2 regions of the Kocuria kalidii genome follow, and region 2 is predicted to be linked to the other one. Evidence: predicted binding sites of a transcription regulator. Region 2 holds the regulator's gene; the other holds the start of a gene.
The links. Region 2 encodes LexA, which represses DNA repair genes until DNA is damaged. Its sites were predicted from a motif close to TCGAACANNTGTTCGA; they were not measured.

Region 1 (15,417 bases), on a different contig from region 2:
CCGCCCCGCCATCCCGCTCGCCGCGGCGCTTTCACGCCCTGCTGTCCCGCCGAGTCCCCCAGTGGATCCATCCTTCGGCGCCGAGTCCCCCGAGCAGCCGCAGATCCCCACGATTCGCCATGGGGATCCGGCGACCATGTGGGGACTCGGCGACGAGAGGCAGCGGGGGAGCAGCGGGGGAGCGGCGGGAGTGCGACGCGGTGGGCGGGAGAGCGGCGGGGAGGCGGCGGGGGAGGAGGTGGCGAGCGAGTGCCGATAGAGTGGCGGGGTGCCACAGCTGCTCGTTCTCGCCGCCCATCCCCTGGAGACCAAGTACTTCCCGGAGGACATCGACCTCGTCCTGACGGGCGTCGGGATGTCGGCCGCGGCGGTGCGCACCACCGAGGCGGTGCTGACCCGCTGCCCGGACCCCGCGCGGCGGGCGGAGCTGACGGTGCTCAACATCGGCAGCGCCGGTGCCCTGAGGGGCGGGCTGCACGGAGTGCTCGAGCCCTCCCGGGTCATCAACCGGGACGTGGACGAGGAGCTGCTGCGCGCGGCCGGGATCCCCGTGGACAACGTCATCGAGCTCGGCGGCGACGGGCCCGTCCTCGCCACCGGGGACTCCTTCGTGGCCGGCGGACCGTCCCGGGACGCCCTGGCCGCCCGGGCGGACCTCGTGGACATGGAGGGCTGGGCGATCGCGGTGGCCTGCCGGCACCTGGGGGTGCCGCTGCGGATGGTCAAGCACGTCTCCGACGCCGCCGACGAGGAGGCGGTCGCGTGGGCCGAGAAGGTCGAGCTCAGTGCCCTGGCCCTCGGGCGGTGGTTCCGCGGCAGCGGGATCACCCGGCCGTGACCCGCCGCAGGACCGTCCGGATCCGCCACTAGACTGGGACCAGCATGAGACTTCTCCGCCAGCGCGAGTCCCTGGGCGCCCAGCAGGACTACGAGAGCGCCATGACCCTCCTCGCCGACGTCCGCCGCAGCGGGCCGGTCCTGCGCCTCTACGAACCGGCCCCCACGGTCGCCTTCGGCCGCCGGGACGAGCTGCGCCCCGGCTTCGCCGACGCCGCCCGGGCCGCCCGCGAGAGCGGGTTCACCCCGCTGGTCCGCCGGGTGGGCGGCCGGGCCGCGGCCTACCACGGCGGGTGCCTGATCGTGGACCACCTCGAACCCGCCGAGGACCCGACCACGGGCATCCAGGACCGCTACCGGCTCTTCGGCGACATGATCGTGGCCGCCCTGGAGGAGCTGGAGGTCGAGGCCGACGTCGGCGAGATCCCCGGCGAGTACTGCGCCGGCGAGCACAGCGTGCACGGGACGCACCCGGCGTCGTCGTCGGCCCCGGGGCGGAAGGTGAAGCTGGCCGGCACCGCCCAGCGGGTGGTCGCGGGCGCCTGGTACTTCAGCACCGTGCTGGTCGTCGAGCAGGCCGAGCCCATCCGCTCGGTGCTCACCGACGTCTACGCCGCGCTCGACGTGGACTGGGACCCCGTGACCGCGGGGGCCGTGGACGACCTGCGCCCGGGCACCACCGTGGCCGACGTCGAGCGCGGGATCCGCAAGGTGTACGGCATGTACTCCGAGTACCTGGGGTACGGGCCGCTCACCGACTGAGTCCCGGCCACGGGCCGGGCAGACCGAGGAGGTACCAGATGTGCGGACGCTACGTCATCGCCCGGGCCGTGGGTGACCTCGTGGCCGCGACCGGGGCCGTCCCGGACGAGAGCCTCGGGGACGCCGCCGACTCCGCGCGGCTGCGGGCCAACTGGAACACCGCGCCCACCACCGACGTGCCGATCGTCCTGGAGCGCCTCGCGGGCGGGAACGGCCGCGACGACGACGGAGAGCTGGTCCGGGAGCTGCACGTCGCCCGGTGGGGGCTGGTCCCGGGCTGGGCCAAGGACCCGGCGGTCGGGTCCAGGATGTTCAACGCCCGGTCGGAGACCGTCCTGGAGAAGCCGTCCTTCCGCAAGGCGGTCCGCGCCCGCCGGTGCGCGGTCCCGGCCAACGGCTACTACGAGTGGAAGAAGGAGCCCGGCGCCGGGAAGGGCGGGCGCAAGCAGCCCTACTACGTCCACCCGGCGGACCCGGCGGAGACCATCTGGTTCGCCGGGATCTACGAGTGGTGGCGGGTCCCCGAGGGCACGGAGCTGCACTCCGCGGCCCTGCAGCCCGGGCGGGACGAGGGCGGGAGCGCCTGGCTGCTGTCCTGCTCGATCCTCACCACCGACTCCCCGGAGCCCTCCGCGGAGCACCCCGTGCTCACGGAGCTGCACGAGCTGCACGACCGCATGCCGATCCCGCTCGCGCCCGAGCACGTGCGGGACTGGCTGCGCCCGGGGGAGGCCGACGCCCCGCAGCTCGTGGACATGGTCCGGTCCGAGGCGCACCGGACGGCCGCCCGCTGGGTGCTCGACCCGGTGGACCCCGCGGTCGGCAACGTGCGCAACAACTCCCCGGAGCTCGTGGAACCGCAGCGGAGCCTGTTCTGAGCCCCCGGGAGCCCGCGGGGCGGATCGTCGACTTCGTCCGCGCCCACGGCGGCGGGGTCGTGGCGACCAACAGCGGGGGAGGCTGTCCCGAGTCCGCGTGGGTGAATCTCGCAGCCCTCGGGGACGGGCGGCTGGTCTTCGGCACGAACGAGCGCAGCCGCAAGTACGCCAACCTCCTCGCGGACCCGCAGGTCTCGCTCGTGCTGGTCTCCGGAGCGGGTCAGGAGTTCCAGCTCGAGGGCGAGGCCGCGGTGCTGGAGGGCTCCGCCGCGCAGGACGCCGGGGAGGTGCTGGAGTCCCGTCACCCGGGGGCCACGGGCAAGCCCAGCACCCGGCTCGTGGCGGTGCGCCCGACCTGGGCGCGGTTCGTCGACGTCGCGGCCGAGCCCCCGGTCCGGGAGGAGCTCGCCCTCTGACCCGGCCGGAGAGGGCGGGTCGGGCTCAGACGTAGTCCGTCTCGGGGGCCCACCGGTTGAAGTCCAGCGTCAGGTAGAGCGCGAGCGCCGCCGCGTTGTCCTCGGAGATCCGCAGGCAGACCTGGTCGTAGCCGTTGTCGAAGAGGGTGCCGATGGCGCAGCGCACGAGCTGCTCGGCCAGTCCCTGACGTCGGCGGGAGGCCGCGGTGAACAGCTCGAAGATGTAGGGCACGTCGGGGAGGTCGTCACCGATCCGCCGGGCCAGGACCAGGGCCGCGGCCACCACGGTCCCGTCGTCGTCGACCACCACCGGCGAGGCGTCGGGCAGGAAGGGGCCGTACTTCCCGTCGAAGACGCCCCGGACGACCTCGCGGGCCTCGTCCAGGCTGGAGACCCCGCCCTGCTCGTAGGAGGAGTAGTAGAGCTGGGCGAGGCTCTCGGCGTCCTCCGGGCTTGCCGGCCGCAGGTCCACCGCTGGTGTCTTCTTGTTCGCCGCGGTGTGGGCGATCAGCGTGATGTTTCCGGTCATGGGAGGCCTCCGTGATGTCGGCGCCGGCTGCTCCGGCGGGGCGGACGAGGGGACAGGGGACGTCCGGGCGGGTCTCGCGGGGCAAGCCCTCCGTGCACTCAGCGTATCCATTTCGTTGGGCTTGTCCATGCTTCCGGACCGTGCGTTGCAAAAGCGAATACAGTTCTCCGGCAGAAACAGTTCGGGGAACACGTGTTCCTTCTCAGCCCCTGTGGGAGTTAGCGTGTCGTACAGGTGTTCTAGCTTCCAGGGGAACAGGGCGTCCCGCGGAACGGGCGCCGGCCGAGGGAGAGAGGAGCCGTCGTGGGTTTTCTGACGGAGAGCGTCGACGTGGACTGCGACACGGACGGGATGCCGGTGGGTGTGCGCTGGCGCGGACGGAACTACCTGGTGGCACAGGACCCCGTCCGCTGGTACGAGCGCCGGGCGTGGTGGGCCGAGGACGCGCGGCTGCCCAAGGACCACGGGATCGGGGCGGTGGACCAGCAGATGTGGCGGGTCCAGGTCCAGTTGAACGTCCGCTCCGAGCTGCTGACCCTCGAGCTCGTCCACACCCTCGACACCGGGCGCTGGCGGCTGCTCGCGGCCACGAGCGCCACGGGGGCGCAGGTGGTGCGCTGTGCATAGGCCCCTCGGGGGTGCATAGGATTCGGTGACGGAGACCGCACCGCAGACTGTGAGGGAGCACCCGTGAGACTCGGCACCGTGCGACGCGACGGCACCACCCAGGCCTTCCGGCAGGAGGAGGGCCGGACCGTCTACCTTCCCGTCCCCGACGTCGGGGCGCTCCTGGCCGGCGGCGACCTGCGGCTGCCGGGGGAGCCGGGTCCCGCCCCCGCCCCGGAGGACCTGGCGACCCCCGTCCTGCGCCCGGGCAAGATCCTGTGCGCCGGTCTGAACTTCTACGACCACGCGGAGGAGGTCGGCCAGGAGGTCCCGACGCACCCCACGATCTTCGCGAAGTACGCCACCGCGCTGATCGGTCCCACGGACCCCATCGCCATGCCGGAGGAGTCCGAGAAGATCGACTGGGAGGCCGAGCTCACCGTGGTGGTCGGCTCGCCCCTGCGCCACGCCACGCCCGACCAGGCGCGTGCCGCGATCGCCGGGTACACCGTCATGAACGACATCTCGGTGCGGGACTGGCAGGGCCGGACCTCCGAGTGGTTCCAGGGCAAGAACTTCGACCGCACCACCCCGGTGGGTCCCGTGGTCGTGACCCCCGACGAGATCGACCCCGAGGCGGGACTGGCGATCCGCTGCACCGTGGACGGCGTGCTGCACCAGGACTCCGGCACCGACCGGATGATCTTCTCGGCCGTGGAGCTGGTCGAGTACATCAGCCGGTTCCTGACCCTCGAGCCCGGGGACCTCGTGGCCTGCGGCACCCCCGCCGGCGTGGGCCTCGCCCGGAAGCCCCGCCGGATCTGGCTGCGCGACGGCCAGGAGGTCGTCACCGAGATCGAGGGCATCGGCGCGCTGCGCAACGTCTGCACCCCCGCCGAGGACCTCCGGGCGGCGGCCGGCTGACCCGGTCCGCGACACCCGTTCCGGACCCGGTGCCCGCCCTCGACTTCCTGTTCCCGCCTTCGACCCGAGGACACCATGGCGACGATCGGCTTCCACGCCTCCCACGAGCAGATCCCTCCCGAGCAGCTGCTGCACGACGTCCGGCACGCCGAACAGGTCGGCTTCGGTGCGGCCATGTGCTCCGACCACCTCGAGCCGTGGTCACCGCACCAGGGGCACTCCGGGTTCGCCCTCTCCTGGCTGGGCGCGGCCCTGGCCGGCACGGACCTGCCGTTCGGGTTCGTGCACGCCCCGGGCCGGCGCTACCACCCCGTGGTCACCGCCCAGGCCACGGCCACCCTCGCCCGCATGTTCCCCGGCCGGCTCTGGGCGGCCCTGGGCAGCGGGCAGAAGCTCAACGAGCGGGCCGTCACCCCGGACTGGCCGGCCAAGGAGCAGCGGCAGCGGTTCCTCGAGGGGAGCTTCGACGTCGTCCGCCGGCTGCTCGCGGGGGAGGAGGTGTCCTGCCGGGAGCCGTTCCATGCCGACCGCGCCCGGGTCTGGGACCCGCCGGAGGTGCCGCCCGCCCTGCTCGTCGCCGCGCTCACCCCGACGACGGCCCGCCGCTTCGCCCCCGTGGCGGACGGGTTCATCACGGTCAACCAGCCCCTCGAGGACCTGCGCCGGATGCTCGACGCCTGGCGCGAGGCCGGCGGCACCGGCCGGGCCGCGCTGCAGGTGCACCTGAGCTGGGCGCCCTCCTCGGAGCAGGCCCGCGCGATCGCCTTCGAGCAGTGGCGCACCAACGTCTTCGACCCCGTGACCATGGCCGAGCTCGCCTCACCCCAGGACTATCTGCGCAAGGCGGTCCAGGAGGACGTCGGGGACGAGGAGGTCGCCGGGGCGGTCAACGTCTCCGCCGACCTCGGCCGGCACGCCCAGTGGCTGCACGAGTACGCCGAGCTCGGCTTCGACGAGATCTACCTGCACCACGTGGGGCAGGAGCAGGGCCGGTTCCTCGACGCCTTCGGGGACGCGGTGCTGCCCCGCCTGGTGCAGCCCTGAGCCGCCGCCGCGGCGCGGAGGGCACGGGGCGGAGCCCGAGGGGATCACCCTGGGGAACGACGGCATGCCCGTCCCCGGGGCCTGGCCCGCGGAGCAGGCGCGGCCTCCCGCACGGGTCGCCCGGCGTGCGCTACGGGAGCCGGGACGGCGGCCGCAGCACCGCCGCACCGGCCTGCTCCGGCTCGAGCGGCACCGGGCTGTGCAGCACGGCCGGCCCGCGGTGCAGGGCGCCGCTGGACAGCGGCCGGCAGCGCAGACCCCCACGCCCCCGCATGGCGGCGTGCGCACCCGGCGCGAGCACCCGGTCCATCCAGGCGCAGGGGTGGGCCGGCCGCCCTGCCCGCAGCCGCACGAGGGCACCCCGGGACTCCAGCGCGAACTCCTCGCCCAGCAGCGGGGGCAGGTGGGCGCCCCGCAGGACCACGTTGCGCCGGGGCAGGAGCGGGTCGAAGGGGGCCGTGCCCAGGTCCGCGGCCATGGCCTCGAGCGCCTCGACGGCGAGCAGGGTGACCGCGGCGTCCATGTGCGCGGCCTTGCCGAAGAACCGGTCGCCGACCACACCCTTGCCGGCCACCAGCTCGACCCGGTCCGCATCGGTGGTGGGGACGTCCGCGGCGCCGTCCCGGGCGCGGCCGAAGTAGGCGTGCGCCGGGGACACGAGCAGGTGCAGGACCTCCACGTCGTACCGGTAGGTCGTCGTCATGTCCGCTCCCTCGTTCCCGCGTCCGTCGTCGCGGCGCCGTGCCGCCGCCGTCGGGCCCAGCATAGGCGGGACCCCGTGCCGCGGGGGCGCGGGTCTCAGCCGTGCTGGTGTGCGAGCACCTCGCCGAGGATGCGCGCCCCGTCCGGATAGGCGGCGGGGCGCGGGCCGGCGTAGTTGAGCCGGACGAACGGCCCGGTGGGCTCGGCGGGGAACCACTCCGTGCCCGGAGCGATGATCACTCCCGCGGCCTCGCACTCGCGGACGAGCCGGTGCAGGTCGGTGCCGTCGGGAAGCCGTGCCCAGAGGTTCAGCCCTCCCCGCGGCACGTGCTCGACGTGCACCCGGGGCGCGTGCTCGCGCAGACTGGTGAGGAGCAGGTCCCGGCGGGCGTGCAGCTGCTCGCGCAGCCGGCGCAGGTGGGTCTGCCACCCGGGCTGGGTGACGACGTCCAGGGCCGCCGCCTGCAGCAGACCGCTGACGTACATCGACTCGGCGGCCCGGTCGGCCAGGATGCGGTCCCGGGCCGGGCCCCTGGCGACGACCGCGCCCACGCGCAGGGCCGGGGAGACGCTCTTGGTCAGGGAGCGCAGGTGGACGACATGACCGGAGTCGTCCTGGGCGGCGAGGGGCACCGGCGTGCCGGTGATCCCGAAGTCGTGGGCCCAGTCGTCCTCCACCAGGAAGGCGCCGTGCGCGCGCACCACGTCCAGCACCTGCCGTCCCAGCGGCGCGGACCACTGCGCCCCCGTGGGGTTCGCGTAGTTCGGCTGGGCGTAGAGCAGCCGGGCACCGGTCTCCTCGAAGGCGCGGGCCAGCTCCTCGGCGTCGGGGCCGTGCGCGCCGCTGGGCACGGGCACGACGCGGACCCCCGCCTGGGCGGCGGCCAGGATGGCCCCCCAGTACGTGGGGGACTCCATGAGCACCGGTCCTCCGGCGCCGGCCAGGGCGCGGAACACGGAGCTGAGCCCGCTCTGGGTGCCGGGCAGCACGATCACGTCGCGGGGCGTGGGCGCAGTGACACCGGCCGGAGTGACGGTGCGCAGTTCGTGGGCGAACCACGACTGCAGCTCCGGCAGCCCGACCACCGGCGGACGGGACAGGGCCGCCTCCCCGCGTCCTGCCCGGCCCAGCGCGGAGCGCACCAGCCGTTCCGGCAGCAGCTCCCGATCGGGGTAGCCGGAGTGGAAGGCGATGACGTCGTTCGGGGTGCTGCGCAGCGCGGTGGACACGGTCCGGAGCGGCGACCGGGGCGCGCGCAGCGCGGCCGTCTGCCAGCCGTAGTCCGCGGGTCTCGCGGTGGGCACCGCCCGCACGAAGGTCCCGGCACCGGGGCGGGTCTCGACGAGACCCTGGGCGGCCAGGACGCGCAGCGCCTTCTGCACGGTCACCGGTCCGGCCTGGTGCTGGGCGGCCAGCGCCCGGGTGGAGGGCAGCCGCGCTCCCGGGGCGGCGGCGGCGATCCACTCCCGGAGGCTGTCGACGATCCGCGAACTGCTATCGTGGTCCATGGAAGCCAAGAGTAGCGCTATCGCCATTGACCACCCACCGATATCGTCCCTGCTCACGGCAGGACTGCTGTGGGGCCTGCTGGGGGTGACGGCGTTCTCGTTCACGGTCCCCCTCACGCGGTTCGCCGTCGAGGGACTCTCCCCGCTGTTCGTCGGCGCGGGTCGGGCGGTCGTGGCCGCAGCCCTGGCTGCCGCCGCGCTGGCACTGACCCGGTCGCAGCGGCCACGCGGAGCCCAGTGGCTCCGTCTGGGAGTGGTCGCCGGTGGGGTCGTGGCCGGTTTCCCGCTGCTGACCTCCTACGCGATGACCGCCGCTCCGGCCAGTCACGGGGCCGTGGTCATCGCCCTGCTGCCGGCGGTCACCGCCGTCGTCGTGGTGCTGCGGACCGGTGAGCGTCCTCCGCGGGCGTTCTGGCTCGTGTCGGCGGCGGGCGCGCTCGCAGCCGTCGTCTTCGCCTCGGCGCAGTCGGGGAGCCCCGGCCGGTTGCACGGGGTGGACCTCCTGCTCCTCGGCGCGGTCGTGGCGGCGGCCCTCGGCTACGCCGAGGGCGGTCTGCTGTCCCGTGAGCTCGGCGCCTGGCAGACCATCTCGTGGGCCCTGGTGCTCTCCTCGCCCGTCATGCTGGTCCTCGGCGTCCTCGCGGTGGTCCAGCAGCCTCCCACCGGGACGCCGGGGCAGTGGGCCGCCTTCGCCTACCTCGGGGTGATCAGCATGTTCCTCGGCTTCGTCGCCTGGTACCGCGGCCTGGGTCTCGGCCCCATGGCCAGGGTGAGCCAGATCCAGCTCGTGCAGCCCGTGCTGAGCATCGGCTGGGCCGCCCTCCTGCTGGGGGAGGACCTCATGGCCGGCACCGTCGCCGGAGGTGCGGCCGTCGTCCTCTGCGCCGGCCTCGCCGTCCGCGTGCGACTGCGTCCTGCGCGGGTTCCGACGTCCCGCTGAGCCGGTCCCCGGACAGGCCCGGGCGGAGCCGACGGCCCGGGTAGAGCCGGTGGCCCCACCCGCGGGGCCCGGCCGCTGCGGTGAGGAGGTAGCCGTGGCCAGCCGGACGCCCCACCCGCCGCTCCCGACCCGGGCAGTGCTGCGGAGTTGTCCCCTTTACAGGTGCACATCTGGTGTCGCGGGTGCCGGAGGGCAAGAATGACAGCGACGGAGGGCGGCCGCGGTGCACCGTGGTCCGGGTCAGCAGAGGAGGTCGTGTGTCTGCCGGACGCTCCACCCTGGGATGGGACCGGCTGGCCGGCTCCGCCGGGTCGGCGGTCGTCGTCCTCGTCGTGGTCCAGCTCCTCCTGCGGGGCGTGGTCTCGCTGGCCCAGCTCGCACTGGGAGCGGCGGCGCTCGTCGTCGTCGCACTGGTGCTCGGTCAGCGGTTCGTCGTCCCCTGGCTGGCGCGCAGGCCCCCGAACCGTCCACGCATCACCGCGACCCGTGCGTGGACGTGCCCGGTGCCCCCGGAGGAGGCGCTCGAGCGGATCCGCACGGCGTTCGAGGACCTCGGCCCGGAGGTCCGCTCCGCCGCGTGCAGCGTCGAGGTGGCGGTGGGCTCGGACGTCGTCTTCCGCCGGCGCGGCACCGCCTCCGAGTTCGGCTGGCGGGCCCTGCCCCTGCTGGCCGTCTTCCGGGTCGTCCCCCGGGGCGCGGGATCGGCGGTCACCGCCGACGTGCGGGACGACCTCGGGTGGTACCCGGATGCCCCCGGCAGACTCGTGGAGGACGAGGTCGACCGGCGCAGCGCCACGCTGATCGAGCGCGCGATCTGCGCCACCTGCCGGTGACCGTCCCACCCGGGACGGACGGGGCCTCAGGCGGAGACCGGTGAGGCGGTCAGGGCGTCGACGATCGCCCGGGTGACCTCCTCGGTGCCGGCGGTGCCGCCGAGGTCGCGGGTGAGGTGCCCGGCGGCGGTGGTGGCCTCGATGGCCGCCTCCACCCGGCGGGCCTGGTCGTGCAGGCCGAAGTGGTCGAGCATCAGCGCGGCACTGGCGATCGCCCCGATCGGGTTGGAGATGCCCTGCCCGGCGATGTCCGGGGCGGTGCCGTGGACGGGCTCGAACATGGAGGGGAAGCGGCGCTCGGGATTGAGGTTGGCGCTGGCGGCCAGGCCGAGGCTGCCGGCCAGGGCCGAGCCGAGGTCGGAGAGGATGTCCGCGTTGAGGTTCGAGGCCACCACCACGGAGAGGTCCTCGGGGTGCAGGACGAACTTCGCGCTCATCGCGTCCACCAGCACGCTCTCGGTCTGCACGTCGGGGTAGTCGGCGGCGACCCGGGCGAAGACCTCGTCCCACAGCACCATGCCGTACTGCTGGGCGTTGGACTTGGTGACGCTGGAGACCTTCTGCACGGTCCGGGTGCGGGCCAAGTCGAAGGCGAAGCGGATGATCCGCTCGCAGCCCTTCTCGGTGAACAGGGAGGACTGGACGGCGACCTCGTTGCCGGGTCCGCGCCCGGCGAGGTTGCGCCCGCCGAGTCCGGCGTACTCGCCCTCGCTGTTCTCCCGGACCACGACCCAGTCCAGCTCGGTGGTCTCGGCCTTGCGCAGCGGGGAGACCACCCCGGGCAGGAACCGCACCGGGCGGATGTTGGCCCACTGGTCGAAGTTCTGGGTGATGTTCAGCCGCAGCCCCCACAGGCTCACGTGGTCGGGGACGTTCTCCCAGCCGACCGCGCCGAAGTAGATCGCGTCGAAGTCCTGCAGGTCCTCCAGCCCGTGCGGGTCCATCATCACCCCGTGCTGGTCGTAGTACTCCGAGCCCCAGGGGAACTCGGTCCAGTCGAAGGAGAACGCCCCGCCGGACTGCTCGGCGAGGGCGTCCAGGACCGTCCGGCCGGCCGCGACGACCTCCTTGCCCACCCCGTCGGCGGGGATCGAGGCGATGGTGAAGACCTGCTGCTCAGCCATGGTGGTGCGCTCCTTGTCCGTGTGGTCCCCGCGGCACGCCGCGGTGTCGGGTTCCAGTAGAACCGCTGCCCGGCCACCCGGTCCAAGACCTGTTCCGTCTTCCCCGCATAGGCAGTGCCTATGCGCGCTGGCTGGCTCCGCCGCTGGACCCGCCGTCGGACCCGCCACCGAGCTCGCCGGTGGGCCCGGTGGCGTGCCCGGCGGCCACACCCAGGAAGGCCCGGGCCGCCGGGGTCAGGTCCGCCGGCCGGCTGAGCACGGCCACGTGCAGCACGGTGACCGGCTCGATCCGCACCACCCGCAGTCCCATCTGCCGGGCCAGCGGTGCCCAGGACGAGGGCAGGACCGCGTGACCCACCCCGGCCAGGACCAGCGGCAGGACGGAGGTGCGGTGGGCGACCTCCGCCGCGATCTCGACGCCCACCCCGTCGGCGAGGACGTCGTCGACCAGCCACCGCATCAGCGAGCCCGGCTGGGAGACCACCACCCGGTGCCCGGCGAGGTCCTCCCGCCGGAGCACCGGCCCGGCCCCGAAGGTGTCCGCCCGCGGGTCCACGATCAGCACCAGCAGCTGCTGCTCCAGGTGCAGCACGTCGACGTCGGCGGAGCGGAACGGCCGGTCCGAGCCCAGGATGCCGATCTCCGCGCTGCCCGCGCGCACGGCCTCGCTCACCTCCTCCGGGGTGAACGCCGCCGCGACGTCGACGGTCACCGCCGGGTGGCTGCGGGCGTAGGCGGCGATCATCGACGTGAGCGGCTCGACCCCCGGGGAGGGCATGGCCACCATCTCCAGGCGTCCGCTGCGCACCCCCTTGAGGTCGTCCACGGCGGCCCGGGCGGCCTCGAGGTCCCGGACCACCACCCGCGCCGGGCCCACCAGCTCGTGGCCGGCCCGGCTGAGCACGACCCGGCGTCCGGTCCGGTGGAACAGCGGAACCCCCAGCTCCCGCTCGAGACCCTTGATCGTCTGCGACAACGACGGCTGGGCCACCAGCAGGTGCTCGGCCGCCCGGGTGAATCCTCCGTGGTCGACCACGGCCAGGAAGTGCGTCAGCTGACGGGCGTCCATCGTCGTCTCCTCCTGCGTCCGTGCGGTGACCCGGCGGGTCCGGCCCGTGGGTGCAGTGAACAACATGCCACGGACAGGACGGAAATCCCCGGCTCGTGCCGAGGAGGCCCCACGGTCGAGGGATCCGTCCGGGCCGGAGTCTGCGGCCGGCGGTGGGGGAGGCGGATACGAACGCGGCAACCCTCTTCCGGGAGACGGCCACGTCGAGGACGAAGACGTCGTCGTGGCGGGAAGCCTGCCCGGATCCGGTGCGCGTCCGGGCGAGAGGGGCGATGAGGTGGCCGGCCTGCGACCCACGGACCGCGGCAGGAGCGGCCCTGTCAGCACGTGCCCTCCTCCATCGGCGGACTGCTCCTGGCGGTGGCGCCCTGGTGCTCGGACAGGGTGGCGGGGCGACGCCTCACTCCGCCGTGGAGGAAGACGGGTCGTGACTGTTGGGGCGGATCGGGTCGGACTGCACGGGGAATGGTCTCAGGCCGGGGACGGTGCGATGTTGTGGTTGCGACGGAAGGGGACGGAAGGGGTTGTGCGGGTCGTAGCGGTTCTTCAGTGCCACCAGCCGTTCGAGGGTGTCCGGTCCGTAGGCCAGGCGGGCTGACCCGGTGAGGTCGTGGCCGGTCTCGGCATGGTGCGATCAGGAGGAAGCACCATGAAGGTGACGATGGGGTTCATCTCCCCGGGCAGACCCTGTGCCCACCGACCGAAGGCCCCACCGCCATCTTCCAGCGCTCCGGACGGTAGAAGGAGTTCCCGCCCAGCGCCGGATCGATGTCCGCCACCGATCCGGCCCGGACACCGTCCCGAGGATGCAGGTCGATCATGCCGTTCGACACCACCATGCTCCGGCAGGAGCAACGGCCGTTAGGCAATCGTTGGGCACCGAAGCGCGCGGCCAGAAGAGCGGCCCCGCGACACCGGTCGCCACTTCCTCCGTGCGAAACAACGGCGCGTCACAGGTTGCGATCCGGAAACAGCACGGGACACGCGGAAGTCGTCGCTCCTAGCCTGGAAGTGGAGGGGGCGAACGCCATGCCATGGACCACCGGCCGAACTGCCGGATCGCGTGCAGACCGGCCGACCTGCCAGGACACCGCGCTCCCCGACTGCGCACCGGCGAGGCAATCTGCCCCGGTGCTGCGGCCGTGCAGGGCCAGGGTCCGACCTGGCTCCGCACCGCGGCCGCACACGACCACGCATGAGGAGATGCCGTCATGACCGAGAATTCCACTGCGACCGGCACGCTCGCACCCGAGGTGCTGGATCGCCTGCAGAGCCAGGTGCGCGGACAGATGTACCAGCCGGGTGACCCCGGCTACGACGAGGCCCGCGCCGTGTACAACGCCATGATCGACAAGCGGCCGGCCCTGGTCGTCCGGTGCCACGACGTCGCCGACGTCATCGCCGGAGTGAACACCGCCCGGGAGACCGGGACGGACCTGGCCGTGCGCGGCGGCGGGCACAGCGGCCCCGGGTTGGGCACCTGCGACGGCGGGATCGTGCTGGACCTCGCGCCCATGAACGGGGTGCACGTCGACCCGGTCGAGGCCTGCGCCGTCGTCGAGGGCGGGGCGCGGTGGGGCGACGTCGACCACGCCACGCACGCCTTCGGCCTCGCCTGCCCGTCCGGGATCATCTCCACCACCGGTGTCGGCGGGCTGGCCCTCGGGGGCGGGATGGGCTACCTGACCCGCAAGTACGGACTGACCGTCGACAACCTGCTGGCCGCCGACGTCGTGCTCGCCGACGGCAGTTTCGTGACGGCGGACGCCGAGCACCATCCCGACCTGTTCTGGGCCCTGCGCGGTGGCGGGGGCAACTTCGGGGTGGTCACCTCGTTCACCTTCCGCCTCCACCCGGTCGACACGGTCGTGGGCGGGCCCATGCTGTGGCCGGTCGACCGGGCCGCTGAGCTGCTGCGCTGGTACCGCGACTTCCTTCCCTCCGCCCCGGAGGACCTCCACGGGTTCTTCGCCTTCCACATCGTTCCGCCCGTCCCGCCGTTCCCCGAGGAGCTGCACCTGCAGAAGATGTGCGGGGTGGTGTGGTGCTGGACGGGCCCGGAGGAGGACGCTGCTGCTGCGCTCGCCCCGGCGCGCGCGCAGCAGCCGGTTCTGGACGGCGTGCAGCCGATGCCCTACCCGGTGCTGCAGACCGCATTCGACGGCCTCCTGCCCCCGGGCGACCAGTGGTACTGGCGGGCCGACTACATCGGGGAGATCCCCGACGAGGCGGTGGACCTGCACGCTCGGCACGGGTCGACGCTGCCGACGGTGCAGTCGACGATGCACCTGTATCCGATCGACGGCGCCGCCCACCGTGTCGACAGCGCGGACACCGCGTTCAGCTACCGTGACGCCACCTGGGCCATGGTGATCGCCGGCGTGGACCACGACCCCGCCATGGCTTCGGAGCTGCGCGACTGGAGCGCCGTGTACTGGGAGGCCATCCACCCGTACTCGCTCGGGGGCGCCTACGTGAACATGATGATGGAAGAAGGACAAGACCGGGTACGCGCCAGCTACCGCGAGAACTATGACCGGCTCCTGGCGGTGAAGCGGCGCTACGACCCCGACAACCTCTTCCACCGCAACCAGAACATCCACTGAGAGGTGACTTCAGCAGGAGGGGCTCGGGGCCGGCGAGACCTGCAGCCCGGTGGTTTGCAATTGACTTAACCTTCGAACACGTATTCGAATGGGGCCGTGAGCTTTCCGCACCTGCACGTCGCCACCGCCTTCAGCGCCCACTTCGGGGTCAGCCGGCCCGCCGCCCTCGCCGCGGCGGCCGCGGCGGACGGTGCGGACGTGCTCGCCTGCACCGACCGGGACGGGCTCTACGGCGCGGTCAAGCACCTGGGCGCGTGCCGGGAGCACGGCATCGACCCCGTCCTGGGGGTCGACCTGTCCCTGCTGTGCCCCGCCCGCGAGCGCGTCCTCGGCCGCGTCGTGGTCCTGGCGGCCGGCGGCACCGCCGGTGCGGGCTACGCCGCCCTGTGCCGGCTCGTCTCCGCCGCCCACGCCGGCGGGGGACCGCCCGGGGTGACCGCGGCCGAGATCGCGGCCTCCTCCGCCTCGGACCGGCACGACGGACCGGTCCTGACCGTGCTGCTCGGGCCCGCCTCCGACGTCGGGCAGGAGCTAGCGGCCCGCCACTACCGCACCGGGCGCGCGGCCCTGGCCCGGTGGCGGGCCCTGCTCCCCGCGGAGGCGCTGGCCGTGGAGGTGGTCTCCCACCTGGCCGCCCC
Region 2 (15,417 bases):
CGGCCACGAGCGGCCGCACCACGGAGCGCTTGCCCTTGCGGGAGTGGACGTCCCCCAGGAGCACGTCGAACTCGATCCACCCGATCCACACGGCGCCCTCGCCTCCTTCCGGCCGGGTCCGGCCCTCCCTGCAGGATAGGCCGGGCGGTCCCCGGCGGTGTGGCAGAGTTGGACCATGACTTCCGAGCACACCTTCCGCTTCGACGACGACGACGCCGCACGCTCCGGCGCGGACATCCCCCGGGAGACGGTCCAGGCCGTCGACGAGCAGATGCGCGACATCGCGGAGGTGCCCGCCATCGAGGTCATCACGACCGCGGCGGTCCACCTCATGAGCGCGGCCGCCGTGAAGTGCGGTCTCGCCGCGGGCGAGGACGCCGACGAGCTCAAGGACCTCGACGAGGCCCGCAAGCTGATCACCGCGCTGGCCGGGTTCGTGACCGCCGCCGCCCCGGAGATCGGCTCGCAGCACGCCGCTCCGCTGCGCGACGGCCTGCGCACCCTCCAGCTCGCGTTCCGCGAGGCATCGCGCTACCCGGACGCCCCGGGCGCGGGCCCCGGCGAGAAGTTCACCGGACCGGTGAACTGAGCGGACGCCGGCGCACCGTCCGACGCGGGCCGGTCCGGGTGCCCCCGGGTCAGCCCGCCGTCGTGAGCCGCAGCTGCATCGAGTCCACGTCCTCCGCGAGGGCCGGCTCGACGCCGAGCCGGGCCTGGAAGCGGGCGACGACGTCGTCCAGCTGCGCCCGGTCCAGGCCGGCCCGCAGGGACAGCACGACCGCGAGCTCGGGCCCCGCCCCGCCGCCCTGGACGACCGCTCCGTCCGCGGCGCGCACGGCCACCCCGTCCCCGGGAGCCGTGCCCACGGCGAGCACGCCGGGCAGTCCGCCGGCGCAGCGCCGGACGGCCTCCGCGACCGCCGGGCTGCGGTAGGAGGGCGTCCAGGGCCTGTCCTGGGCCAGTGCCCAGAGGGCGGGGCGGCGCACGGCGAAGGGGAGGTCCGTCCCGGGGTCCAGGACGAGCAGCTGGGTACCGTCCTTGACCGCGGCCACGGCGGCCCGGCGGACGTCCGTGGCCACGGGCCGGGCCTGGCCGTGCCAGCCCGCGAGCGCCGCCGTGGAGGTGAACACGGGCAGCACCTGCCGGCCGTCCGCGGCACGCAGGGACACGAGCGCCATGTCGGCCTCCTTGTCGGCCACGAGACCGTCCGGCGTGAGCGTCGAGGCGGAGACCTCCGCCACGACGGGCACGAACACCCGGGTCCCCACGAGCGCGGCGACCACGGAGGCCTCGTCCCCCGTCCCGGCGCGCAGGGCGTCGAGGGCCTGCAGGACGGCCGGGGCGGCGGCGCCGTCGTCGTCGGGGAAGCGGTGGGTGTGGCTGGTGCCCTCCCCCAGGTCGCGACCGGCCCAGGCCTGGCCGCCGGTGTCCTCGGTGCCGCCCGCCCCCGCGAGCTGGGCGGCGATGTGGGCGGGCAGCGGCCGCTCCGTCACAGGGCTCCCGGCCGGCCCGCCACGTCGAGGGCCTCTTCCAGGGTGAACCGGCCCGCGTACAGGGCCTTGCCCACGATCGCTCCCTCGACGCCCGAGGGCACGAGGGTGCGCAGGGCCGCGAGGTCGTCGAGGGAGGAGATGCCCCCGGAGGCGACCACGGGCTTGTCGGTGCGGGTCGCGACCTCCTGCAGCAGCCCGAGGTTGGGGCCCTTGAGGGTGCCGTCCTTGGTGACGTCGGTGACGACGTAGCGGGCGCAGCCGTGCTCCTCGAGGCGGTCCAGGACCTCCCAGAGGTCGCCGCCCTCCTGGGTCCAGCCGCGGGCGGCGAGGACGGTCCCCCGCACGTCGAGGCCCACCGCGATGACGTCGCCGTGCTCGGCGATGACCTTCTGCGTCCACTCGGGGTTCTCGAGGGCCGCGGTGCCCAGGTTGATCCGTGCGGGGTCCAGGGACAGGGCCCGCTCGAGCGAGGCGTCGTCGCGGATGCCGCCGGACATCTCGACCTTCAGCGCGAGCTCGGCGGCCACGCGGCGCAGCACGTCGATGTTGTCGCCGCGGCCGAAGGCGGCGTCGAGGTCCACCAGGTGGATCCACTCGGCGCCGGCCTCCTGCCACGCGAGGGCGGCCTCGAGCGGGTCGCCGTAGCCCGTCTCGGAGCCGGCCTCGCCCTGGACGAGGCGCACGGCCTGGCCGTCCGCGACGTCGACGGCGGGCAGCAGCTGGAGGCGGGGGGTCTCGCTCGGGGACATGGGGTCTTCCTTCTCGGGGTTCGGGGTTCGGGGTCTCGGACAGGAGGGCGGGGTGCTCAGCGGCCCTGGAACCAGGCGTACCAGCCGTAGCCCACCATGGCGGCGGCCGTCAGCGCCAGGAGCACGACCGTCCAGCGGGGCTTCGCCTGCTGGTGGAAGGAGATGGCGCCTCCGGCGACGAACGCGCCGAGCACCATGACGACGACGGCGAAGCTCACGCGGCGCCGTCCTGGTCCGCCAGCGTGGGCCGGCCGGCCAGGGTGTCCCCGCCCAGGGGGTCGCCGGCCTTGAGGTGGTCCAGGCGACCCGTGCGCGGCAGGGTGCCCAGCCAGTTGCGCAGCAGCCGGATGCCGGCCTCGGAGGACTTCTCCGGGTGGAACTGGGTGGCGCACAGGGCGCCGTTCTCGACCGCCGCGACGAACCGCCCGCCGTGGTCCGACCAGGTGACCTGCGGCGGCCGCATCTTCTCGATGCTCTGCGGGAAGTCCCACGCCTGCACGCCGTAGGAGTGCACGAAGTAGAACCGCTCGTCCTCGATCCCCCGGAAGAGCACCGAGTCCTCCGGCGGCTCCACCGTGTTCCAGCCCATGTGCGGGACCACGTCGGCCTTGAGGCGCTCGACGACGCCGGGCCACTCGCCCATGCCCTCGGCCTCCTGGCCGTGCTCCACCCCGGACTCGAAGAGGACCTGCAGGCCCACGCAGATGCCCAGCACGGGGCGGCCGCCGGCCAGTCGTCGGCCGATGAGGCGGAGCCCGTCGACGGAGCGCAGTCCGTCCATCACGGCGGCGAAGGCCCCGACGCCCGGGACCACGAGGCCGTCGGCGTCGAGCACCGCCTCGGGGTCGGCGCTGAGGACCACGTCCGCGCCGGCGGCCTCGAGCGCGCGCACGGCCGAGCGCACGTTGCCGGCGCCGTAGTCGAGGACCGTGACGGTCGGCCGGGTGCCGCCGTCGGTCGTGGCGGTGCCGTCGGTGCTCACAGGGCTCCCTTCGTGGACGGGATGCCGCGCACCCGGGGATCGGGCTCCACGGCCTGACGGAGGGCGCGGGCCAGGGCCTTGAACTGGGCCTCGGCGATGTGGTGGGGGTCCCGGCCGGCCAGCAGCGTGACGTGCAGGCAGATGCCGGCGTGGTGGGCCAGGGACTCGAAGACGTGCTGGACCATGGAGCCGGTGAAGTGCCCGCCGATGAGGTGGTACTGCTGGCCCTCCGGCTCGCCGGTGTGCACCGCGTAGGGCCGGCCGGAGATGTCGACCACGGCGTTGGCCAGGGCCTCGTCCAGCGGGACGGTGGCCTCGCCGAAGCGGCGGATCCCGGCCTTGTCGCCCAGCGCCCGGCGCAGGGCGTCGCCGAGGACGATCGCGGTGTCCTCGACGGTGTGGTGGACGTCGATGTGGGTGTCGCCGGTCGCCCGGATCCGCATGTCGATCAGCGAGTGCTTCGACAGGGCGGTCAGCATGTGGTCGTAGAACGGCACGGAGGTGTCGATGTCGTTCTCGCCGGTGCCGTCGAGGTCGATCTCGACGGACACCGTGGACTCGCTCGTGCGCCGCTCCAGGGTGGCGCGGCGGGGCGCACGGGTGGTGGTCTGGTCGCTCATTCGGTGGGAACTCCTCGCGGGCGCGGCACGGCCGTCGGCGGGCCGCGGGTGGACCGGTCCGGGCCGCGCGGCGGCGCCCCGGGTCCGGTGGTGGTGGTCTGCTTCCATGCTATCCGGGTCGGGGGGACCCCGGCCCCGGGTCCCTCAGCCGCCGGAGACGATCCGCTCCACACTGGTCAGGAACGCGGTGGTCTCGTCCTCGGTGCCGGCGGTGACGCGCAGGTGGCCGGGGATCCCGACGTCCCGCACGAGCACCCCGTCCTCGAGCAGCGCCTCCCACACGGCCCGGGAGTTCCCCATGCCGCCGAAGAACACGAAGTTCGAGTCGGACTCGGCCGGCTCGAGCCCGAGCCGCTTGAGCTCGTCGACGATCCGGTCGCGCTGCATCTTGATGTCCTCCACGTTGGCCAGCAGCGACCCCGAGTGGCGCAGCGCCGCCAGGGCCGTGGCCTGGGTGACGGCCGAGAGGTGGTACGGCAGCCGGACGAGGCGTACGGCGTCGGCGACCTCGGGCGCCGCCGCGAAGTAGCCCAGGCGGGCGCCGGCGAGCGCGAACGCCTTGCTCATGGTGCGGGAGACGATCAGGCGGGGCCGGCCCTCGAGCAGCGTGAGTGCGGTGGGGGTGCCGCCGTGGGAGAACTCGGCGTACGCCTCGTCCACCACCACGACCGTGCGGAACTCCTCCCCCGCCTCGTACACGGCGGTGACCACGTCCGTGCCCAGCGCCGTGCCCGTCGGATTGTTGGGCGAGCAGAGGAAGACGACGTCCGGGCGGTGCCGGCGCACCTGCTCGGCCGCGGACTCCGTGGACAGGCCGAAGTCCGCCGCACGCTCCCCCGCCACGAAGCCGGTGTGCGTCCCGGAGGCCAGCAGCGGGTACATCGAGTAGGTGGGGACGAAGGTGAGCAGGGTGCGGCCGGGACCGCCGAAGGCCTGCAGGATCTGCTGGAGGATCTCGTTGGAGCCGTTGGCCGCCCACAGGTTCCCGGGCCCGAGCCCGTGGCCGAGGTACGTGGCGAGCTCCTCGCGCAGGGCGGTGAACTCGCGGTCCGGGTACCGGTTGAGGGCCCGGGCCGCCTCGGTGACCTCCTGCACGATCGCCGCGTGCACGTCCGCCGGGACCGGGTGGGTGTTCTCGTTGGTGTTGAGCGCCACGGCGACGTCGAGCTGCGGAGCGCCGTACGGCGTCCTGCCGCGCAGGTCGTCGCGGAGCGGGAGGGCGTTGAGTCGGTCCAGGTTCTGCGTCACCCGGACAGTTTAGTGCTCCGGCCGGGTGCCTCGGCCCAGGGACCTCGTCCGGCTCGTGCCGGGCCTTCCGCCGCGCCTGTCTGCTCCGGCCGTCGCCCCCTGCACCGGCCGTCGTCCGCTGCGCCGGCCATGGCCCACCACGCCGGCGGGCCTCTGCTCCGGCAGCCGGCTCCGGCGCCCTGTGCCGGCGCGGGCCCTGGCCTCCTGCTCGGGGCGGGCGGCTCAGGCGGCCGGGACCTCGAGGAGCTGGCCGGCCACGAGCACGGAGCTGTCCAGGTCGTTGAGCTCCACGATCTCGTCCATGACCTCCCGCGGGTCCCGGTCCGGGTCGGCGGTCACGGCGAGCTCCCACAGGCTCTGCCCGGGGAACACGGTGGTCTGCTCGGTGCCGGAGCCCGGCACGGGCTCGCTCGTGGCGGTGGCCGTGGACGGGACGAGGAAGATCACGGCCAGCACGACCAGGGCGGCGGAACCGGCGAGGACGGGCAGTCCCAGGAACACGAGGCGGCCGCGGCGGGTCAGGGTCAGCGGGGTGCGGGAGCCGGAGCGCGCGGGGCGGGCCCGCCGGAGGGCGCGGCCGAGGCCTCGGGCGGATCCTGCGGACTCGCGGCGGCGGGCGACGACGGCGCTGAGGGTGGCACTGGCACTCATGACATGAACTCCTTGACGTTCCCGCACGGGGCGGGCGATCTCGAACTCCGGTCCGGTCGACGGCCCGTCGGGGCCTGCATTCGATCGAACATACTTTCGAATACCGATGACCCATGTCTAGCACGTGTCTGCGAACCCTGTCGACAACCGCTCGTACATATGTTTGAAGACACACGGCGTGTCGCCTAGGCTGGGGGCATGTTCGGGCCTCGGGCCGGTGCGCGCTTCGAACCCCCGGCGCCTGCCGACCGGGTCCCATGGAACCACCCGGGTCCGACATCGGAACCGGGTCCGCGCACACCGGCGGCGGCACCGGCCGCCGGACGGGAAAGGACGACGCTCCCATGGCCCAGCCCCCCACTCCCGACGACGCCCGCGCGCGGACGGCACGCCCCGGAGCGCGCTCGCGCAGCCGCGGCCTCACCGTGCGGCAGCGCACGATCCTCGAGGCCATCCAGCGCTCCATCGCCGAGCACGGCTATCCGCCGTCCATGCGGGAGATCGGTGACCTCGTGGGCCTGGCCTCGCTCTCGAGCGTCACCCACCAGCTCTCGCAGCTCGAGAAGCTGGGCTACCTGCGCCGCGATCCCAAGCGTCCGCGGGCGATGGAGGTGCTCACGCCCCTGCAGCTGCACGGGGGCACCGCACCGGAGCCCTCCGAGCCGCCGCGCGGGGCCGGCGCGGCCGAGCCGGACGGCTCCGCCCGCCCTGCCGCCCGTTCCGCGGTGGCCGAGCTGTCCACCTCCGCGGACGTGACGATGGTCCCCCTGGTCGGCCACATCGCCGCGGGCGGGCCGATCACGGCCGAGCAGGCCGTCGAGGACGTCCTCGCCCTGCCGCGCCAGCTGGTCGGGCACGGCGAGCTGTTCATGCTGCGGGTCAAGGGCGACTCGATGATCGACGCCGCGATCTGCGACGGCGACTGGGTGGTGGTGCGCCGGCAGAGCGCCGCCGACAACGGTGACATCGTGGCGGCGCTGCTCGACGACGAGGCGACCGTCAAGACCTTCCGCCAGCGGGACGGCCACACCTGGCTGCTGCCGCAGAACACGCGGTACGAGCCGATCCTCGGCGACCACGCCACCGTGATGGGCAAGGTCGTCTCGGTGCTGCGCAGCCTCTGACCCGCCGCACCCCGGGCGCCCGGACCCTCCGACGGAGGGCCCGGGCGCCGTTGCGTCCGGCCCGGATCGTCCCGGCGCAGGTCTCCCCCGGGACAGGTCTCCCCCGGCGGACTCGTCCTCAGCCCGAGGACAGGCGCTGCAGCGCCCCGAGCACCACGGACCGGTCCGTGGTGGTCCACAGCGGCGGCAGGGTTCCCCGCAGGAAGCCGCCGTAGCGGGCGGTCGCGATCCGGGAGTCGAGGATCGCCACGACACCGCGGTCCCCGCCGGCACGGATGAGCCGCCCGGTCCCCTGGGCGAGCCGCACCGCCGCGTGCGTCGCGGAGACGGACATGAACCCGTTGCCGCCCGCCCGTTCCGCGGCGCGGCTCCGGGCGCTCGCGAGCGGGTCGTCCGGCCGCGGGAAGGGGATCCGGTCGATCATCACCAGCCGGCACGAGGCACCGGGCACGTCGACGCCCTGCCACAGGCTCATCGTGCCGAAGAGGCTGGTCGCGGGGTCGTCGGTGAACTCCTGCACGAGTCCCGCCAGCGAGGACTCCCCCTGGCAGAGGATCGGCAGGTCGGTGCGCGCGCGGAGGGCCTCGGCCGCCTCCTCCGCCGCCCGGCGGGAGGAGAAGAGCCCCAGGGCGCCACCCCGCGAGGCCTCGAGCAGCGCCAGCATCTCGTCCAGCTGGGCCGGGGTGAGGCGGCGGCCGGGCTTCTCCAGGTGCTTGGCGAGGTAGAGGATGCCCTGTCTCGGGTAGTCGAACGGGCTGCCGACGTCCACGCCCTCCCAGCGCGGGGCGCCCTCGCCCCGGAGTCCCAGGGCGCCGGCGGCGGAGTCGAAGGACGCGCCGACGGACAGGGTCGCCGAGGTGAGGACCACGGTGCGGCCGTCGAAGAGACCCTCCCGCAGGGTGCCCGCCACGCTCAGCGGCGCCACGTGCAGGGTCGCCGGGTCGGAGTCCTCGGCGGCGACGTAGCCGCGGCCGGGCTCCCAGCCGCCCTGCCGGGAGATCCACAGCACCTCACGGTGCTCGTCGGCGGCGAGGATCCGCTCGGCCAGGTCGAGGACGTCGCTCACCCGGGAGCGGGCCATCTGCCGGCCGGCGTCCCCGTCCTTTTCCCCGGCACCGGCCTTGGACTCGGTCATGACGGTGCGGGCGGCGTCCCGGATCTGGGCCACCGCCGCCGCCTGGGCGTCCTCGAGGCCCCGGTGCAGCAGCTCGGCCGGCGCGCCCATCAGGGCGGCCTCGAGATTGGCGGCCCCGGCCGTGAGGGAGTCGGGGCTCGCGGAGGTGTGCTTGCGCACCGACGCGGCCGCCGAGCGCACCATCGCCGCGGAGAGCTGGCCGGTGACGGCGCCCGTCACCCGGTCCTGGAGCTCGTGGGCCTCGTCGATGACCACGACGTCGTGCTCCGGCAGCACGGTGATCCCCTCGAACGCGTTGATCGCGAGCAGGGCGTGGTTGGTGATGACGATGTCCGCTTCGCCGGCGCGCTGCTTCGCGAGCTCGGCGAAGCAGTCCTCGAAGAGCGGGCAACTGCGCCCCAGGCACTCCTTGGCCGTGACCGACACCTGACGCCAGGCGCGGTCGCTGACGCCCGGGAGCACCTCGTCCCGGTCCCCCGTCCCGGTGGACCGGGCCCACTCGCGCAGCCGCTGGACCTCCTGGCCGAGCCGCCCGGGGTTCTCGGCGGCCTCCGGCTGCGGGGCACCGGGGTGCGGGGCGGCGTCGGGCAGGGCGAAGAGCGCTCCCGGATCGTCGTCGGAGGGATAGCCGCCCTCGAGCTTGTGCAGGCACGCGTAGTTGCTGCGGCCCTTGAGCAGCGCCACGTCCACGTCCCGCTCCAGCTCGCCCTCGAGGGCGGCCAGCAGGCGCGGGACGTCCCGTCCCACGATCTGCGACTGCAGGGCCAGCGTCGCGGTGGCCACGACCACGGGCTTGTCGGCGTGCTGGGCGTGCTCGACGAGCGGGGCCAGGTACGCGAGGGACTTGCCGGTGCCGGTGCCCGCCTGGACCAGCAGGTGTCGCCCGCGGTCGAGGGCCTCGGCCACCTTGGCCGTCATCAGGCGCTGCCCGTCCCGCACCTGCCCGCCCATCGCGGTCACGGCGGTGTCGAGCAGGGCCAGCGCGTCCTGCGCCCCGGGCAGCGTCTCGGGGCGCACCCCGGAGACGTCCTGCCCGGACTCGTCCACGAAGGCGGCCGGCACGGGCTCAGGCGCTCTCGGCGCCGAAGCCGGGAGCGTGCTCGGGGGCGAACTCCGCGAGCTCGGCCGCGAGGTCCTCGCGGACCTTCACGAGCAGGTGCGTGCCCTCGGGCAGGTGCTCGGTGCGCAGGATCTCCGCGTCCCAGTCGTGCAGGCGGCTGACCACGTCGCCGCGCTGGTAAGGGACGAGGAGGTCCAGCACCGTCTCCGGACGCGGGATGGACTCGCTGATCCGCTGCCGCAGCTCCTCGATGCCCTCGCCCGTGCGGGCCGAGACCACGACCACGTTGCGCTCGCGCTGCCGGATCCGCTCGACCACGAAGGGGTCGGCCGCATCCACCTTGTTCAGCGCGATGATCTCCGGGATGTTCTGGGCGTCGATGTCCGTGAAGACCTGGCGCACGGCGCGGATCTGGCCCTCCGGGTCGGGGTGCGAGGCGTCCACCACGTGCAGGACGAGGTCGGAGTCGGCGACCTCCTCCAGGGTGGAGCGGAACGCCTCGACGAGCTGCGTGGGCAGCGACCGCACGAAGCCGACCGTGTCCGCGAGCGTGTAGCCGATGCCGTCCGGCGTCTGCGCGCGGCGGACGGTGGGGTCCAGGGTGGCGAACAGGGCGTTCTCGACGAGCACGCCGGCGTCGGTGAGCCGGTTGAGCAGCGAGGACTTGCCCGCGTTGGTGTAGCCGGCGATCGCCACGGACGGCACGGAGTTGCGGCGGCGGTTGAGCCGCTTCGTCTCGCGCGCCGGCTTCATGGCCGCGATCTCCCGGCGGAGCTTGGCCATGCGGGTGCGGATGCGGCGGCGGTCCAGCTCGATCTTGGTCTCACCGGGTCCGCGGGAGCCGATGCCCTCACCGGCGGCGGCGCGACCGCCCGCCTGACGGGACAGGGACTCGCCCCAGCCGCGCAGTCGCGGGAGCAGGTACTCGAGCTGGGCGAGCTCGACCTGCGCCTTGCCCTCCTTCGACTTGGCGTGCTGGGCGAAGATGTCGAGGATCAGGCCGGTGCGGTCGATGACCTTGACCTGCACGACGTCCTCCAGCCCGCGCCGCTGGGAGGGGGCGAGCTCGGAGTCGACGACGACGGTGTCCGCGCCGGTCGCGGCGACGATGTCCCGCAGCTCCTTGGCCTTGCCCGAGCCCAGGTACGTGGCCGGGTCCGGCTTGGTCCGGCGCTGGACGATGCCGTCGAGCACCTCGGAGCCGGCGGTCTCGGCGAGCGCCGCCAGTTCCCGCAGGGAGTTCTCGGCCTCGGCGAGCGTGCCCTCGGTCCACAGCCCGGCCAGCACCACGCGCTCGAGGCGCAGCTGGCGGTACTCGAGCTCGGTGACGTCCTCGAGCTCGGTGGACAGACCGGCGACGCGGCGCAGGGCGCGGCGCTCCTCGAGGTCCTGCTGACCGCCGTCGTGGACGGTGTGCCCGTCCCCGGCGTCGGCGAGCTCGCGGGCCCGGCCGGCGAGCCGGCCCGTCGCCGCGGATTCGCTTTCGGGGGCCGGGACCTGGCCGGCGGCCTGCTCCCGGGCGCGCGCCCGGGACAGCACCCGTTCGACGACGTCCTCCAGGTCCTGCCGGCTCAGGCCGTTCCCGGGCTCCGCGTCGGTGCGGGGCTCGGCAGGGGTTTCACGGGGGTGGGTCATGGTGCCTTTCGGAACGAGCTGCTGATCGGTCAAGTCTAGTGGTGGCGCCGGACATCCCGGCGGCGCGGGGCGTCGCGGCCGGGCGGGCTCCACGGTGCGGGCCCGGCGTGCGCGGTCGGTAGCATGGGGCGCTATGGCACCGCGTTCCGACTCCCCCGATCCCGTGGCCGGCCCGGCGACCCCGAACCCGGGGACCGAGCACTACTTCTCCGAGGATCCCTCGGCACCCGAGGTGCGGCGCTCCGTGACGGTCCGCCTGCGGGGGCGGGAGGTCGTGCTGCAGACCTCCAACGGGGTGTTCAGCCCGCGAGGTCTCGACAGGGGAACGTCCGTGCTGCTGGAAAATGTTCCCGATCCGGCGGGCGCGGAGCTGCTGGACCTCGGCTGCGGCTGGGGACCGGTCGCCCTGAGCCTGGCGGGGTCCGCCCCGGGCTCCCGCGTCACGGCCGTGGACGTCAACGAGCGCTCCCTCCGGCTGACCCGGGACAACGCCGCGGCCCTGGGGCTGCCCGGCGTCGAGGCGCTGCTCCCGGAGCAGGTGCCGCCCGAGCGCCGCTTCGACACCATCTGGTCCAATCCGCCCATCCGGATCGGCAAGCAGCAGCTGCACGAGCTGCTCCTGCAGTGGCTGCCGCGGCTCGCCGCCGGCGGCACGGCGTGGCTCGTCGTGCAGAAGAACCTGGGCGCCGACTCGCTGCAGAAGTGGCTCTCGACCGCGCTGGGCGACGGGTTCCGGGTCTCCCGGCACACGACCGACAAGGGGTTCCGGGTCCTGCTCGTCGAACGCGGGTCCTGAGCGGTCGCGCCGCGGTCCTCAGACGAACGTGCCGTCGGCCACGAGCACGGCCGGCCCGGCCAGCACCACGTGCTCGGTGCCGTCGGGTGCCGGGACGAACGTCACGGAGACGACCCCGCCGGGCACCTGCACGAGCCACTGGTCCGGCGCCGTGGCGCCGCCCCAGAAGCGGGTCGCGGCGGCGGCAGCGCACGCCCCGGTGCCGCAGGACTGCGTCTCGCCCACGCCCCGCTCGTGCACGCGCATCCGCACCCGGCCCACGCCGTCGTCGTCGCCGTCCGCGGGCACCACGAACTCCACGTTGGTCCCGTCCGCGGGCTCCGGGCGCACGGCGGGGGCGGTGAACAGCTCGAGCTGGTCGAGCTTCTCCCCCTCCGCGAGCGCCACGACGGTGTGCGGGTTGCCCATGCCGATCGACAGCGCGGGGCGGGGCACCTTGAGCCCTTGAGCGGTCACGACGGCGTCCGAGCCGCGGGAGCGGGCCGTCTCCCCGTCGAGGAAGGTCCACGGGCCCATGTCCACCGCGTAGCCGGAGTCGGTGCGGGCCACGGTCCTCACGCCGGCGCGGGTGCCGATGCGCAGCACGTCCCCCTCGGGGACCTCGACGAGGCCCCGCTGGACCAGGTAGTGGACGAACACCCGCACGCCGTTGCCGCACATCTCCGCGACGGAACCGTCGTTGTTGCGGTAGTCCATGAACCACTCGGCGTCGGGGGCCGACGCCAGGACCGCCCGCCCCTCAGGGAGCGCCTCCGAGCGCACGGCGCGGATCAGCCCGTCCCCGCCGATGCCGCGGTGGCGGTCGCAGACCAGGGTGACCAGCTCGGCGTCCAGGGCCAGCTCGGCGTGCGGGTCGCTCAGCAGCACGAAGTCGTTGCCCGTGCCGTGTCCCTTCGCGAAGGCGCGGCCGCGCAGCTCCCCCCAGGGGGCGGCGTCCGGCGCGGTCACGGCGTCCGGCCCACCGGCGGTGTCGGCGGCGCTGTCCGGGTCGGCCGTCGGACGCGGGGCGGGAGCCGGGCGGGCGGTCGAGGGCGCGGCGGGAGCGGGGCGGGCGGTCGAGGGCTGGGCGGAAGTCACCCGGCCATGATACGCGGCCCCCGCCGGGGGCCTGCCGGCCGTCACCGCCGGTCCACGCTCCGCGCGGCCGGTCAGGCCGGGGCCGCGGCCCGGTCGACGACCTGCACGGCCCGCTCCACGAGACCGGGCCCGGACGGATCGAGCCAGTGCACGCGCGGGTCGGCCCGGAACCACGTGAGCTGGCGGCGGGCGAACCGGCGGGTGGCCACCACGGTCGCCTCGACCGCCTCCTCCACGGTGGCGCGCCCGTCCAGCACGTCGAGGAACTGCCCGTAGCCCAGGGCGCGGGACGCCGTGCGGCCCTCGCGCAGCCCGCGCTGTGCGAGCCCGTGCACCTCGGCTTCCAGGCCGGCCTCCACCATGGCTCCGACCCGGCGTGCCAGCCGGGTGCGCAGCTCGGCGCGGTCGACGTCGAGGCCCAGCTGCACCGTGGGCTGCACGTACTCGCGGCGGGGCATGAACGAGGTGAACGGGCGGCCCGTCAGCTCCCACACCTCGAGGGCGCGCACCAGCCGCCGCTCGTCCCGCAGGCGCGCGGCGGACTCGGGATCCACCTGACGCAGCCGTTCCCGCAGGGCGCCCGGACCCCGCTCGGCGAGCTCGCCCTCGATCCGTGCCCGCACCGAGGGGTCGGTGCCGGGCAGCTCCAGCACGTCGAGGGCCGCGCGCACGTACAGCCCCGATCCGCCCACCACCACGGGGACCCGGCCGCGGGAGCGGATCTCGGCGATGCACGTCCGCGCGGCGCGCTGGAAGTCCGCCACGGACGCCTCCTCCGTGACGTCCAGGACGTCGAGCAGGTGGTGCGGCACACCGCGCCGCTCCTCGGCGGTCGCCTTGGCGGTGCCGATGTCCATGCCCCGGTAGAACTGCATGGAGTCGGCGTTGACGACCTCTCCGTCCAGCCGCAGCGCCAGCTCGACGCCCAGGGCGGTCTTGCCGGAACCGGTGGGGCCGACGACCGCGACGACGGGCCGGTCCGAGCCGGTCACCGGACGGGCAGGCCCGGCATGCCCAGGCTCACGGGCCGCGGGCCGGCAGCACCCGGGGCCGCGGGGACACCGCAGGACTCGGCCTGACGGCGGTCCCAGGCGTCCCCGGCCCGCGAGCGCCGCAGCGCGTACTCCTGCGGGGAACGGGGGTCGGCGATGAGGTGGTAGGCGGCGGCGCCGGTCACGACGACCGTCACGAAGTCCCCGGGCCGCGGGGCCTCGGCGCCGTCCGGGACGGTGAAGTGCACGAGCCGCTGGTCCCGCGCGCGCCCCGAGAGCCGGTGGGTCTGCCCGGACTTCCGGCCCGCCTCCGCGGTGACGAGCAGCTCGACCTGCCGCCCGACGACGCCCCGGTTCTCCTCCGCCGCGATCCGGTCCTGCAGGGCCACGAGCCGCTCGAAGCGCTCCTGCACCACGGCCTTGGGCACCTGGTCCGCCATCTCGCCCGCCGGGGTGCCGGGGCGGACGGAGTACTGGAACGTGTACGCCGAGGAGAAGCGCGAGGCGGCCACGACGTCCAGGGTGGCCTGGAAGTCCTCCTCGGTCTCTCCCGGGAAGCCCACGATGATGTCCGTGGTGATCGCGGCCTCCGGGATGCGCTCGCGGACGGTGTCCAGGATGCCGAGGAACCGCTTCGAGCGGTAGGAGCGCCGCATCTCCTTGAGGATCCGGTCGGACCCGGACTGCAGGGGCATGTGCAGCTGCGGCATGACGTTCGGGGTCTCCGCCATGGCGTCGATGACGTCGTCCGTGAACGCCGCGGGGTGCGGGCTCGTGAAGCGCACGCGCTCCAGGCCCTCGATCCCCCCGCACGCGCGCAGCAGCTTGGCGAACGCCCCGCGATCGCCGAACTCGACGCCGTAGGAGTTCACGTTCTGCCCCAGGAGGGTGACCTCGACCGCTCCGTCGTCGACGAGCGCCTGCACCTCGGCGAGCACCTCCCCGGGCCGGCGGTCCTTCTCCTTGCCGCGCAGGGACGGGACGATGCAGAACGTGCACGTGTTGTTGCAGCCCACGGAGATCGACACCCAGCCCGAGTAGGCGCTGTCCCGCTTGGTGGGCAGCGTCGAGGGGAAGACCTCGAGGGCGTCGAGGATCTCCAGCTGCGCCTCGGCGTTGTGCCGGGAGCGCTCCAGCAGCGTGGGTAGCGAGCCGATGTTGTGGGTGCCGAAGACGACGTCGACCCACGGGGCGCGCTCGAGGATCGTGTCCTGGTCCTTCTGCGCCAGACATCCGCCCACGGCGATCTGCAGGTCCTTGTTGCGCTGCTTGGCGGGCACGAGCTGGCCCAGGTTGCCGTAGAGCTTGTTGTCGGCGTTCTCCCGCACGGCGCACGTGTTGAAGACCACCAGGTCCGGCTCGCCGCCCGCGGCGGGGACGTAGCCGGCGGCCTCGAGCAGACCGGTGATCCGCTCCGAGTCGTGGACGTTCATCTGGCATCCGAAGGTGCGCACCTCGTAGGAGCGCGGTCCGGGGGTGCCGGAGGACGCGGTCGGGACCGGGGACAGGGCTGCGGGGGTCGACATCACCGGTCGATTCTACGGGCCGGGGGCCGTTCCCGTCCCGTCCGCGACGGAGCACGCGCCCGGCCGCTCGTTCGCGGACACACCGGCGCGCCGGCGGCGGGGCACGCACGCGCCCCGGTCACGGGCTCTCCGGGCAGGCTCCGCCCATCTCGTCGGCCGCTCCCGGGGCACCGGAGCGCGCCTCGAGCTCGTCCTTGACGACGGCGAAGGCCAGCCCGGGCGGGTAGCCCTTCCGCCCGAGCATCCCGACCAGCCGCCGCACGGCCCTGTCCCGTGCGGCGCGGTCCGTCAGGTCCAGCTCCGCCGGGAGCTTGCGGCGCACCAGCTCG

Region 1: the regulator LexA is predicted to act here: its motif matches at 3,649-3,664, upstream of ACH9D3_RS01050 (DUF6504 family protein).

The regions. Positions count from the first base shown of each region.
Region 1 is NZ_JBISWJ010000008.1:23,088-38,504, forward strand. It holds gene ACH9D3_RS01025 (nucleosidase) at 269-838, shown strand; gene ACH9D3_RS01030 (lipoate--protein ligase family protein) at 883-1,599, shown strand; gene ACH9D3_RS01035 (SOS response-associated peptidase family protein) at 1,638-2,477, shown strand; gene ACH9D3_RS01040 (pyridoxamine 5'-phosphate oxidase family protein) at 2,501-2,893, shown strand; gene ACH9D3_RS01045 (GNAT family N-acetyltransferase) at 2,919-3,422, opposite strand; gene ACH9D3_RS01050 (DUF6504 family protein) at 3,726-4,049, shown strand; gene ACH9D3_RS01055 (fumarylacetoacetate hydrolase family protein) at 4,113-4,952, shown strand; gene ACH9D3_RS01060 (TIGR03885 family FMN-dependent LLM class oxidoreductase) at 5,028-5,996, shown strand; gene ACH9D3_RS01065 (MOSC domain-containing protein) at 6,127-6,699, opposite strand; gene ACH9D3_RS01070 (aminotransferase class I/II-fold pyridoxal phosphate-dependent enzyme) at 6,795-8,207, opposite strand; gene ACH9D3_RS01075 (EamA family transporter) at 8,206-9,147, shown strand; gene ACH9D3_RS01080 (hypothetical protein) at 9,405-9,980, shown strand; gene ACH9D3_RS01085 (tartrate dehydrogenase) at 10,007-11,104, opposite strand; gene ACH9D3_RS01090 (LysR substrate-binding domain-containing protein) at 11,223-12,173, opposite strand; gene ACH9D3_RS01095 (BBE domain-containing protein) at 12,574-12,762, opposite strand; gene ACH9D3_RS01100 (FAD-binding protein) at 13,385-14,779, shown strand; gene ACH9D3_RS01105 (DNA polymerase III subunit alpha) at 14,876-15,417, shown strand, end outside.
Region 2 is NZ_JBISWJ010000033.1:31,448-46,864, forward strand. It holds gene ACH9D3_RS05480 (DUF503 family protein) at 1-91, opposite strand, end outside; gene ACH9D3_RS05485 (DUF1844 domain-containing protein) at 176-589, shown strand; gene ACH9D3_RS05490 (SseB family protein) at 639-1,493, opposite strand; gene priA (bifunctional 1-(5-phosphoribosyl)-5-((5-phosphoribosylamino)methylideneamino)imidazole-4-carboxamide isomerase/phosphoribosylanthranilate isomerase PriA) at 1,490-2,242, opposite strand; gene ACH9D3_RS05500 (hypothetical protein) at 2,299-2,460, opposite strand; gene hisH (imidazole glycerol phosphate synthase subunit HisH) at 2,457-3,224, opposite strand; gene hisB (imidazoleglycerol-phosphate dehydratase HisB) at 3,221-3,844, opposite strand; gene ACH9D3_RS05515 (histidinol-phosphate transaminase) at 3,989-5,092, opposite strand; gene ACH9D3_RS05520 (LysM peptidoglycan-binding domain-containing protein) at 5,315-5,743, opposite strand; gene lexA (transcriptional repressor LexA) at 6,088-6,867, shown strand; gene ACH9D3_RS05530 (helicase C-terminal domain-containing protein) at 6,986-9,064, opposite strand; gene hflX (GTPase HflX) at 9,069-10,697, opposite strand; gene ACH9D3_RS05540 (methyltransferase) at 10,831-11,493, shown strand; gene dapF (diaminopimelate epimerase) at 11,512-12,441, opposite strand; gene miaA (tRNA (adenosine(37)-N6)-dimethylallyltransferase MiaA) at 12,642-13,562, opposite strand; gene miaB (tRNA (N6-isopentenyl adenosine(37)-C2)-methylthiotransferase MiaB) at 13,559-15,088, opposite strand; partial or broken gene ACH9D3_RS05560 (RecX family transcriptional regulator) at 15,207-15,417, opposite strand, start outside.